DNA from 2 places in the Tessaracoccus lacteus genome. Region 2 is predicted to be linked to the other one. Evidence: predicted binding sites of a transcription regulator. Region 2 holds the regulator's gene; the other holds the start of a gene.

Region 1 (4,465 bases), 970 kb from region 2:
CCCGAGTCCTCAGGGGTCTCCTCCTCGGCAGCCTCGCCCTGCGTGGCCTCGGCTCCGGTGACGGGCAGGTCCTGGGCAGTGGCCCCGGCCGCGGGTGCGACCTCGGTGCCGTCCTGGACGATCTTCAGCGTGGGCGGAGTGCAGCCCTCCTCATCCGCCTTGTTGTAGCACCAGGCCTCGATGGTGCCGCCCGCCGGGACGCTCTCGGCGGGGCCGGTCTGCGCGTAGGCGTACTCGGCGCCCGCCGAGCCCTGCCAGTAGTTCCAGTACTGGCCGTTGAAGGCGGCCGGGCACTCGGACGGTTGGCCGCCCAGCGTGCAGACGAAGTTGCTGGAGTCGTAGCCGATGGCGACGCCGGCGGCCTCGATAGCCGCGATGCCGGTGGCGGGGGTGCCGACGCATTGGTTGGCGATGACGGTGCCCTCCTCGTCGACGATCAGCAGCCACACCTCATCGGAGGACAGGCACTCGCCGACGGCGTTGGACTCGCCGTCGGCGTGGGCGGCGAGCGGCGCCGTGAGTAGGGAGAGGGTCATGGTGATCGCGCCCAGCAGGGCGACCACGAGTCGTCGGGTCATTCGGAGCTCCTTCGCGGCACGCGAGGAACGCATCCGGTGAGCCCGGAAGCCGCGCATTCCTCGACGCAACAGTTCAGTTCCCGGCCTCCGCAGGTTCCCGGCTCGGCTCTCGCCTCACGGTTGCGGGTCAGCGCCGGATTCGCACCGGACTTCCCTCTCGGGCCGCGCCCGCGGTCGGCGGGCACCCGTCAGCCTAGTGCGCCGGACATGCGCTGTGCCGAAACGCGCGGTGCATTTTCCCCGTCAGCGCCCGCCGAGCGCGCCGGAGGGGCCGCTGCGGCGTCGGCGGGCGACCAGCACCAGGACGGCGACCGCCGCCGCGAGGCCCGCCGCGGTGCCGATCAGCGCCCAGGGGGTGCCGGTGTAGCACCAGCCCTCGACGGAGCCGGCCGGCGGCCGGTACCCCTGCGCGCCGCTGTCCGAGTAGTCCCAGGCCCCGACGTGCCAGGGGCTCACCGGCTTCCCCACCTCGAGACTGGGCCCGTCCGCGACGGGCATGGCACGTCTAGCCATGCTCTGGCGTCGAAGCGGAAGATGAGATGGAGCCGGTGGACTAGCGTCGAGGCATGTCGTTTGCTCCCGAACTCACCGTCCTCGGCTACGTCACCGATCCAACCAGGCGGCGCGTGCTGCTGGTGCACCGCATCGCGCGCTCCTCCGACGAACAGCTGGGGAAGTACAACGGGCTCGGCGGGAAGGTCGAGCCGGGGGAGGACGTCGTCGCGGCCATGCGCCGCGAGCTGATGGAGGAGGCGGCCATCGACGCGACCGACCTCGAGTTGCGCGGCACCGTCTCCTGGCCCGGTTTCAACGGCCGCGACGTGTTCGGGTTCGTGTTCCTCATCACCGGCTTCACCGGCGAGATCCCCGACTCGAACGAGGAGGGGACGCTCGCCTGGCACGACGTCGCGACGATGATGCGGCTGCCGATGTGGGACGGCGACCGGCACTTCCTACCGCTGGTGTTCGACGCCTCCATCGCACAGTTCCACGGCGTCATCCCCTACGACGGCGGGCACAGCACCGGATGGCAGGTCACCACGCTGCCGAGTCTTGGCACTCGGCTTGAATGAGTGCTAACTCCGCGATAACTTAGACATTGGCACTCGACCCCGTCGGGTGCTAACCGGCCAGGCGGCACCCGCGACGACGCCCGGCCCCTGAATGCAAGCAAGTGACCCGGGGCAACCCGGATAACGAAAAGAAAGGTGTTGACGTGGCAACCACGATCAAGCCGCTCGAGGACCGTATCCTCATCCAGCCCCTCGAGGCCGTTCAGACCACCGCCTCCGGCCTCGTCATCCCCGACACGGCCAAGGAGAAGCCGCAGGAGGGCAAGGTCGTCGCCACCGGCCCCGGCCGCGTCGATGACAAGGGCAACCGCATCCCGCTCGACGTCGCCGAGGGTGACGTCGTCATCTTCAGCAAGTACGGCGGCACCGAGGTCAAGTACGACGGCCAGGAGTACCTGCTCCTGAACGCCCGCGACATCCTCGCCGTCGTCTCCAAGTAAGGACGCGCACCCATGGCAAAGATTCTCGCTTTCGACGAGGAGGCCCGCCGGGCGCTTGAGCGCGGCGTCGACGTCCTCGCCAACACCGTCAAGGTGACGCTCGGTCCCAAGGGCCGCTACGTCGTCCTCGACAAGCAGTGGGGCGCCCCGACCATCACCAACGACGGCGTGACCGTCGCCAAGGAGGTCGACCTGGAGGATCCGTACGAGGATCTCGGCGCCCAGCTGGCCAAGGAGGTCGCCACCAAGACCAACGACGTCGCCGGTGACGGAACCACCACCGCCACGGTGCTCGCCCAGGCCATGGTCCACGCCGGCCTGCGCGCCGTCGCCGCCGGGGCCAACCCCGTCGGCCTCAAGCGCGGCATCGACAAGGCCGTCGAGGCCGTCGTCGATCAGCTGGCCGCCAACGCCCGCGCCATCGACACCACCGACGACATGGCCTCGGTCGCCACGATCTCCTCGCGTGACGAGCAGATCGGCGCCCTGATCGCCGATGCCTTCGACAAGGTCGGCAAGGACGGCGTCATCACCGTCGACGAGTCCAACACCTTCGGCACCGAGCTCGAGTTCACCGAGGGCATGCAGTTCGACAAGGGCTACCTGTCCCCGTACTTCGTGACCGATGCCGACCGCATGGAGGCCGTGCTCGAGGATCCCTACATCCTCATCCACTCCGGCAAGGTCTCCTCGATGAACGACCTCCTGCCGCTGCTGGAGAAGGTCATCGCAGCCAAGGGCACCCTGTTCATCGTGGCCGAGGACGTCGACGGCGAGGCGCTGTCGACCCTGGTCGTGAACAAGATCCGTGGCACCTTCACCTCAGTCGCCGTCAAGGCCCCGGCCTTCGGCGACCGCCGCAAGGCCATGCTCGAGGACATCGCGATCCTGACCGGTGGTCAGGTCGTCGCCCCCGAGGTCGGTCTCAAGCTCGACCAGGTGGGTCTCGAGGTGCTCGGCCGCGCCCGTCGCGTCGTCGTCACCAAGGACAACACCACGATCGTCGACGGTGCCGGTGAGTCCGACGAGGTCGCCGGTCGCGTCGCGCAGCTGCGCGCCGAGATCGAGCGCACCGACTCCGACTGGGATCGCGAGAAGCTCCAGGAGCGCGTCGCGAAGCTGGCCGGTGGCGTGTGCGTGATCAAGGTCGGCGCCGCCACCGAGGTGGAGCTCAAGGAGAAGAAGCACCGCATCGAGGACGCCGTCTCGGCTACCCGTGCGGCCATCGAGGAGGGCATCGTCGCCGGTGGCGGCTCCGCGCTCATCCACGCTGGCTCCGTGCTGCAGGACTCCCTCGGCCTCACCGGTGATGAGAAGGCCGGTGTCGAGGTCGTCGCCAAGTCGCTGGTCGAGCCGCTGCGCTGGATCGCCGAGAACGGCGGCGAGGCCGGCTACGTCATCACGACGAGGGTCGCCGAGCTGCCCGTCGGTCACGGCTACAACGCCAAGATCGGCGAGTACCAGAACCTCGTCGAGGCCGGCGTCATCGACCCGGTGAAGGTCACGCGTTCCGCGCTGGCCAACGCCGCCTCGATCGCCTCGCTGCTGCTCACCACCGAGACCCTCGTGGTGGACAAGCGCGAGTCCGACGACGACAAGTGAGTCGCTGAACTCTCCCGCGCGGCCCCGTCCTGCTTCGGCAGGGCGGGGCCGTCCGCTTGTCCGGGGATCTCATTGAGGGGGCCGATGACGCGCTATGCGGCGACATAGGTTAGGGTGGCCTACGTTGCACATACCGCAACACCGCAGTTGTGAAATTGACTGGGACCGTCACACGGAGGAACCGACGCATGACACTGTCGTTCGAGGCGCCGAAGACCGAGGTCGAAGGGCGCGCGGCGGCGCTTGCGCGCAGGCTCGTGGGAGGGGCTGGGGCGGCTTCGCTCGACGCCTACCGCGTCGGCGAGTGTCTCGAGTTTGTAGCGCACGGCATCGCCGAGGACGGCTCGCTGGTGGTCGCCGCGATCCCCGCGGGCGCCCTGGCCGCAGCCGGCGACGGCGTCCCGATCGACGTGCGCCTCGACGTGGTGAAGCAGGCCCCGGATCCGGCCGTCTCGATCGTGTCCGCCTCCGTGCACCTGCTCGGGGAGCTGACGTGGGTCCCAGCCGCCGAGGTGGCCCTCGGTGAGTTGCCATCATCGGTCGCATCGCTGGCCGACATGCCCGGCGTCCGCTACGGCGTCGTCGCCGTGCGCAGGGCGGTGCTGCACGACCTGACCGGCGCCACCGTCATTGACGGGGACCAGTTCCACTATGAGGCGCCCTCGGCCGTCGATGGCTACGCCGCCTTCGAGAAGGTCGCGGGCCTCGACCAGGGGATGCTCAAGGACCTCTGTTGGGCCGTCATGGTCGACGCGACGCCCGGCCTGGTCGT
Region 2 (4,465 bases):
GACCGCGAGGACCCGGTTCGCCTGGTCTTCAACACGGACCCGGGCGAGGCCATCGTCGTGGCCATGTCCGACCTGCGCGACCGCTTCCGCCTGACCGCCAACGTGGTCGACGTCGTCGAGCCCGACCAGCCGCTGCCGAACCTGCCGGTCGCGCGCGCCGTCTGGGAGCCCCGCCCGAACCTGTCGACGTCCGCCGAGTGCTGGATCACCGCCGGCGCCGCGCACCACACCGTGATGTCGACCGCCGCGGGCCTCGAGCACTTCGAGGACTTCTCCGACATGGCCGACATCGAACTGGCGCTGATCGACGAGAACACCACCACCCGTGGGTTCGCCGCCGAGCTGCGCTACACCGCCGCGGTGCGCAAGTTCACCGACGGCCTGCGCTGACCTGACACCAGAGGGCGGCGCCTCCCATGGGGGGAGGCGCCGCCCTCTCCTCGTGTCCGGAGGTGTCAGAGGCCGAAGATCGGCAGCTGCTTCCTCGGCGTGATGCCCTTGGCGGCCAGCTCCGCGTAGGCCTTCGGCAGTGCGACGGCGAGCGTCTCGGCAGAGAACGGCCACTCGGTCGCGGCCGCCGCGTCCTCCAGCGCGGTGCCCTGCTGGATCAGCATCTCCGTCTGCCCGTAGAGCATCGAGATCTCGGCGCGGGCGATGAACGCGAAGTCACGGTCGACCACGTCGCCGTGGCCTGGGACGAACCGCGTGGTCGCGTTGGTGGCGCCCAGCACTCCGTCGAGGAACGTCGGCCAGTTGCTGAGGTTGCTGGTCTCGTCCACCTGGATGTCCGCGCCCTCCTCGAGCAGGTCCCCGGCGATCACCACGTTTTCGCCAGGAACGAACACCACGACGTCGCTGCGGGTGTGGGCCTCGCCGAAGTGGAGCGCCTCGACCCGCTGGTTGCCCAGGTCCAGCGAGACGGCCATCGAGAAGGTGCGGGTCACCGGCACCGCCGTCAGGTTCTCGTGGGCCAGCGACTCGACCTCTCCCATGCCCTTCAGGCCGCCGTAGTGGTCCTCGTGTGCGTGCGTGAGGATCACGTGCGTCACGGGCACACCCGCTCGCTCCTCGGCTGAGGCGAGCAGCTCCGCCCCTTGCGCGGGCGTGTTCCCGGCGTCGACGAGCAGGGCGGCGTCCTCGCCGATCACCAGCGTCGAGTTCACCCGGTGGGGCTCGAGGCGGGTCACGAGTACGCGGTTCGTCACGGGGGCCCAAGTCATCGACATGGGTCACATCATAATTCGGCGCTACACTGGCACTCGGCATCCGAGAGTGCCAGGAATCCACGGGAGGTGACATGCTGGACGACCGCAAACTCGAGGTCCTCAAGGCCATCGTTACCGACTACGTGGCCAGCCGCGAGCCCGTCGGCTCCAAGGCCCTTGTCGAGCGCCACCAGCTCGACGTGTCCGCCGCCACCGTGCGCAACGATATGGCCGCGCTGGAGGAGGAGGGCTACATCATGCAGCCCCACACCAGCGCCGGACGCATCCCCACGGACAAGGGCTACCGGCTGTTCGTCGACAAGCTGTCGAAGGTCAAGCCGCTGTCGACCGCGGAGCGCACGGCCATCACGACCTTCCTCGGCGGGACGGCCGACGTCGACGACCTCGTCAGCCGCACGGTCAGGCTGCTCGCCCAGCTGACCCGCCAGGTCGCCATCGTGCAGTACCCCATCGCGCAGCGCGACGTCATCCGGCACCTCGACCTCGTGACGCTGAGCCCCGAGCGGCTCCTGGTCATCGTCGTGCAGTCCAACGGGCGCGTCGACCAGACGACCCTCGAGGCCCCGGTGCTCGACGAGCCGCGCCTGCAGGCGCTGCGGGGCCGGATCGCCTCGGCGATCATCGGTCAGACGGCGGCCGACGCCGCCAGCGTGCTCGCCGGGTTCCTGGAGACCATCGCCCCGGAGGACCGGGCGCTGGCCGGCCCGGTCGTGGCCGCGGTCCTCGAGGCCATCGCGACGCAGCCCGCCTCGCAGGTTCTCGTCGCGGGCGTCCCGAACCTCGCTGGCACCGCGTTCGAGGCCAACATGCGGCCGCTGCTGGAGGCGCTCGAGGAGCAGGTCGTGCTGCTCCGGCTCCTGGGCGAGGCCGCGGGCGACGACGTCACCGTGCGCATCGGCCAGGAGAACCGGGCGCAGGGCTTCCACGCGACCAGCCTGGTGGCCGCTGGCTACGGCGCCCAGTACGGCGCCTCGCTGGGGGTCGTCGGACCCACCCGCATGGACTATCCCTCCACCATCGCCGCGGTCCGCGCCGTGGCACGCTACGTGAGCCGAATCCTCACCGAAGGCTGACGTCCCAACCGAGAAGAGACATGACCAAGGACTACTACGACATCCTCGGCGTCGAGCGCGACGCAACCCCTGAGGCCATCAAGAAGGCGTACCGTCGCCGCGCCATGAGGGTGCACCCCGACGTCGCGCCCGACGACGCCGACGCGGCCGAGAAGTTCAAGGAGCTCAGCGAGGCCTACGAGGTGCTGAGCGACTCGAACAAGCGCGCCGTGTTCGACCGCGGCGGAGACCCGATGTCCGGCGCCGGTTCCGCGGGCTTCAGCGGCTTCGGCGGCGGATTCTCCGGGGGCTTCGATTTCACCAACCTCGTCGACGCGATGTTCGGCCAGGCCGGCGGCCGCGGCCCGCGCTCGCGCGTGCGCCAGGGCCAGGACGCGCTGGTGCGCGTCACCCTGCAGCTGCACGAGGCCGTCTTCGGGGTGACCAAGCCCGTCAAGGTCGCCACCGCTGTCGTGTGCCCGAAGTGCTCCGGCAAGGGCGGCGAGCCCGGCTCCGAGCCCGTCACGTGCTCGACGTGTGACGGCGCCGGCGAGGTCACCGCGATCCAGCGCAGCTTCCTCGGCGACATCCGCACCACGCAGGCCTGCCCGACGTGCCGCGGCTACGGGACGATCATCCCGCAGCCCTGCTCGGAGTGCTCCGGCGAGGGCCGCGTCCGCACCACCCGGACGCTGCAGGTCAAGATCCCCGCGGGCGTCAGCACCGGCATCCGCATCCACCTGGAGGCGCAGGGCGAGGTCGGCCCCGGCGGCGGCCCCGCCGGCGACCTCTACGTCGAGCTGTCCGTCGCCGACCACGAGACGTTCCGCCGCGACGGCGACAACCTCGAGATGGTCGTGAAGCTGCCCATGACGGCCGCGGCGCTCGGCACCACCGTCGACGTCACGACGCTCGAGGCCGAGTGGGAGGGCTCCGACCCGGCCGACCGCAGCGTCGCCGTCGACATCCCGGCCGGCACGCAGTCCGGCACCCGCATCGCGCTGAAGGACCGCGGCGTGCCGAAGCTGCGCGGCGGCGGCCGCGGCGAGCTCGGCGTCACCGTGCTCGTGCAGACCCCGACGAAGCTGGACGATCACCAGCGGGACCTGCTGCGCCAGCTCGCCGAGTCGCGCCGCGAGGACCACCCGGAGGCGGAGACCGCGAAGCACGGCAAGGGCGTGCTCGGCAAGCTCTCCGAGTGGTTCACCTCGTGACCTTCCCGCTGTTCCTGGCCGACTTCGACGAGTCCGTCGCCGTCGGCTCGAGGATCGCCGTCGTAGGGGAGGAGGCGCACCACGGCATCGTGAAGCGCATCGCCCCCGGCGAGTCGGTCCTGCTCAGCAACGGCGCGGGACTCGGCCTGACCGGCACGGTGGTGGCCGTCGACAAGCGGGAGTTCGTCGTCGAGGTCACGGCCCTCGAGCACGCCGGCGACCGGGCCTTTAACTGGACGGTCGTGCAGGCGCTCGCCAAGGGCGACCGGTCCGACCTCGCCGTCCAGATGGCCACCGAGCTCGGGGCCTGCCGCATCCTCGCCTGGCAGGCGTCGCGCTCCATTGTGCGCTGGTCCGGGGACAGGGGTGACAAGTCGCTCGCCAGGTGGCAGGCCACGGCCCGGGAGTCGGCCAAGCAGGCGCGTCGCATGGTCGTCCCCGTCGTCGAGGCCGCCTCGACGGCAGACGTCGTGGCCGCCATCGGCTCCGTGGACGTCGCGCTCGTGCTGCACGAGGACGCGGAGCTGCACATCGCCGACGTCGTGCTGCCCGACCGGGGGGCCGGGCTGGTCATCGTCGGCCCCGAGGGCGGCATCTCGGCCGACGAGCTCGACCGCTTCGTCGCCGCCGGGGCCATGCCGGTGCTGATCAGCGACGGCGTCCTGCGCACCTCCACCGCCGCGGCCGTCGCGCTCGGCCAGCTCGACGTCCTGGCCCGCCGATGAGCGGCTTCTCCTTCGACGTCGCGCACCGGCTCGACGGCGCGCCCGGCCGCGCCGGTGTGATCCACACGCCGCACGGCGACATCGAGACGCCAGCCTTCGTGGTCGTCGGCACCAAGGCGACAGTCAAGGCCGTGCTGCCGGAGAGCGTCGCCGAGCTCGGCGCCCAGGCCGTGCTCGCCAACGCCTACCACCTGTATCTGAGGCCCGGCTCCGACCTCATCGACGAGGCCGGCGGCCTCGGACGGTTC

Evidence for each region. Region 2 encodes HrcA, which represses chaperone genes, less so after heat shock. Its sites were predicted from a motif close to TTGGCACTCGNNNNNNNCGAGTGCCAA; they were not measured.
Region 1: a site for HrcA is predicted at 1,678-1,704, ahead of groES (co-chaperone GroES). Genes of this name have one in related genera too.

The regions. Positions count from the first base shown of each region.
Region 1 is NZ_CP123967.1:2,228,542-2,233,006, reverse strand. It holds gene QH948_RS10385 (hypothetical protein) at 1-578, opposite strand, end outside; cobalamin riboswitch at 650-776, opposite strand; gene QH948_RS10380 (hypothetical protein) at 822-1,091, opposite strand; gene QH948_RS10375 (NUDIX hydrolase) at 1,145-1,651, shown strand; gene groES (co-chaperone GroES) at 1,795-2,091, shown strand; gene groL (chaperonin GroEL) at 2,104-3,693, shown strand; gene QH948_RS10360 (hypothetical protein) at 3,882-4,465, shown strand, end outside.
Region 2 is NZ_CP123967.1:1,262,494-1,266,958, forward strand. It holds gene araA (L-arabinose isomerase) at 1-390, shown strand, start outside; gene QH948_RS05675 (MBL fold metallo-hydrolase) at 456-1,226, opposite strand; gene hrcA (heat-inducible transcriptional repressor HrcA) at 1,298-2,299, shown strand; gene dnaJ (molecular chaperone DnaJ) at 2,320-3,492, shown strand; gene QH948_RS05690 (16S rRNA (uracil(1498)-N(3))-methyltransferase) at 3,489-4,217, shown strand; gene tgt (tRNA guanosine(34) transglycosylase Tgt) at 4,214-4,465, shown strand, end outside.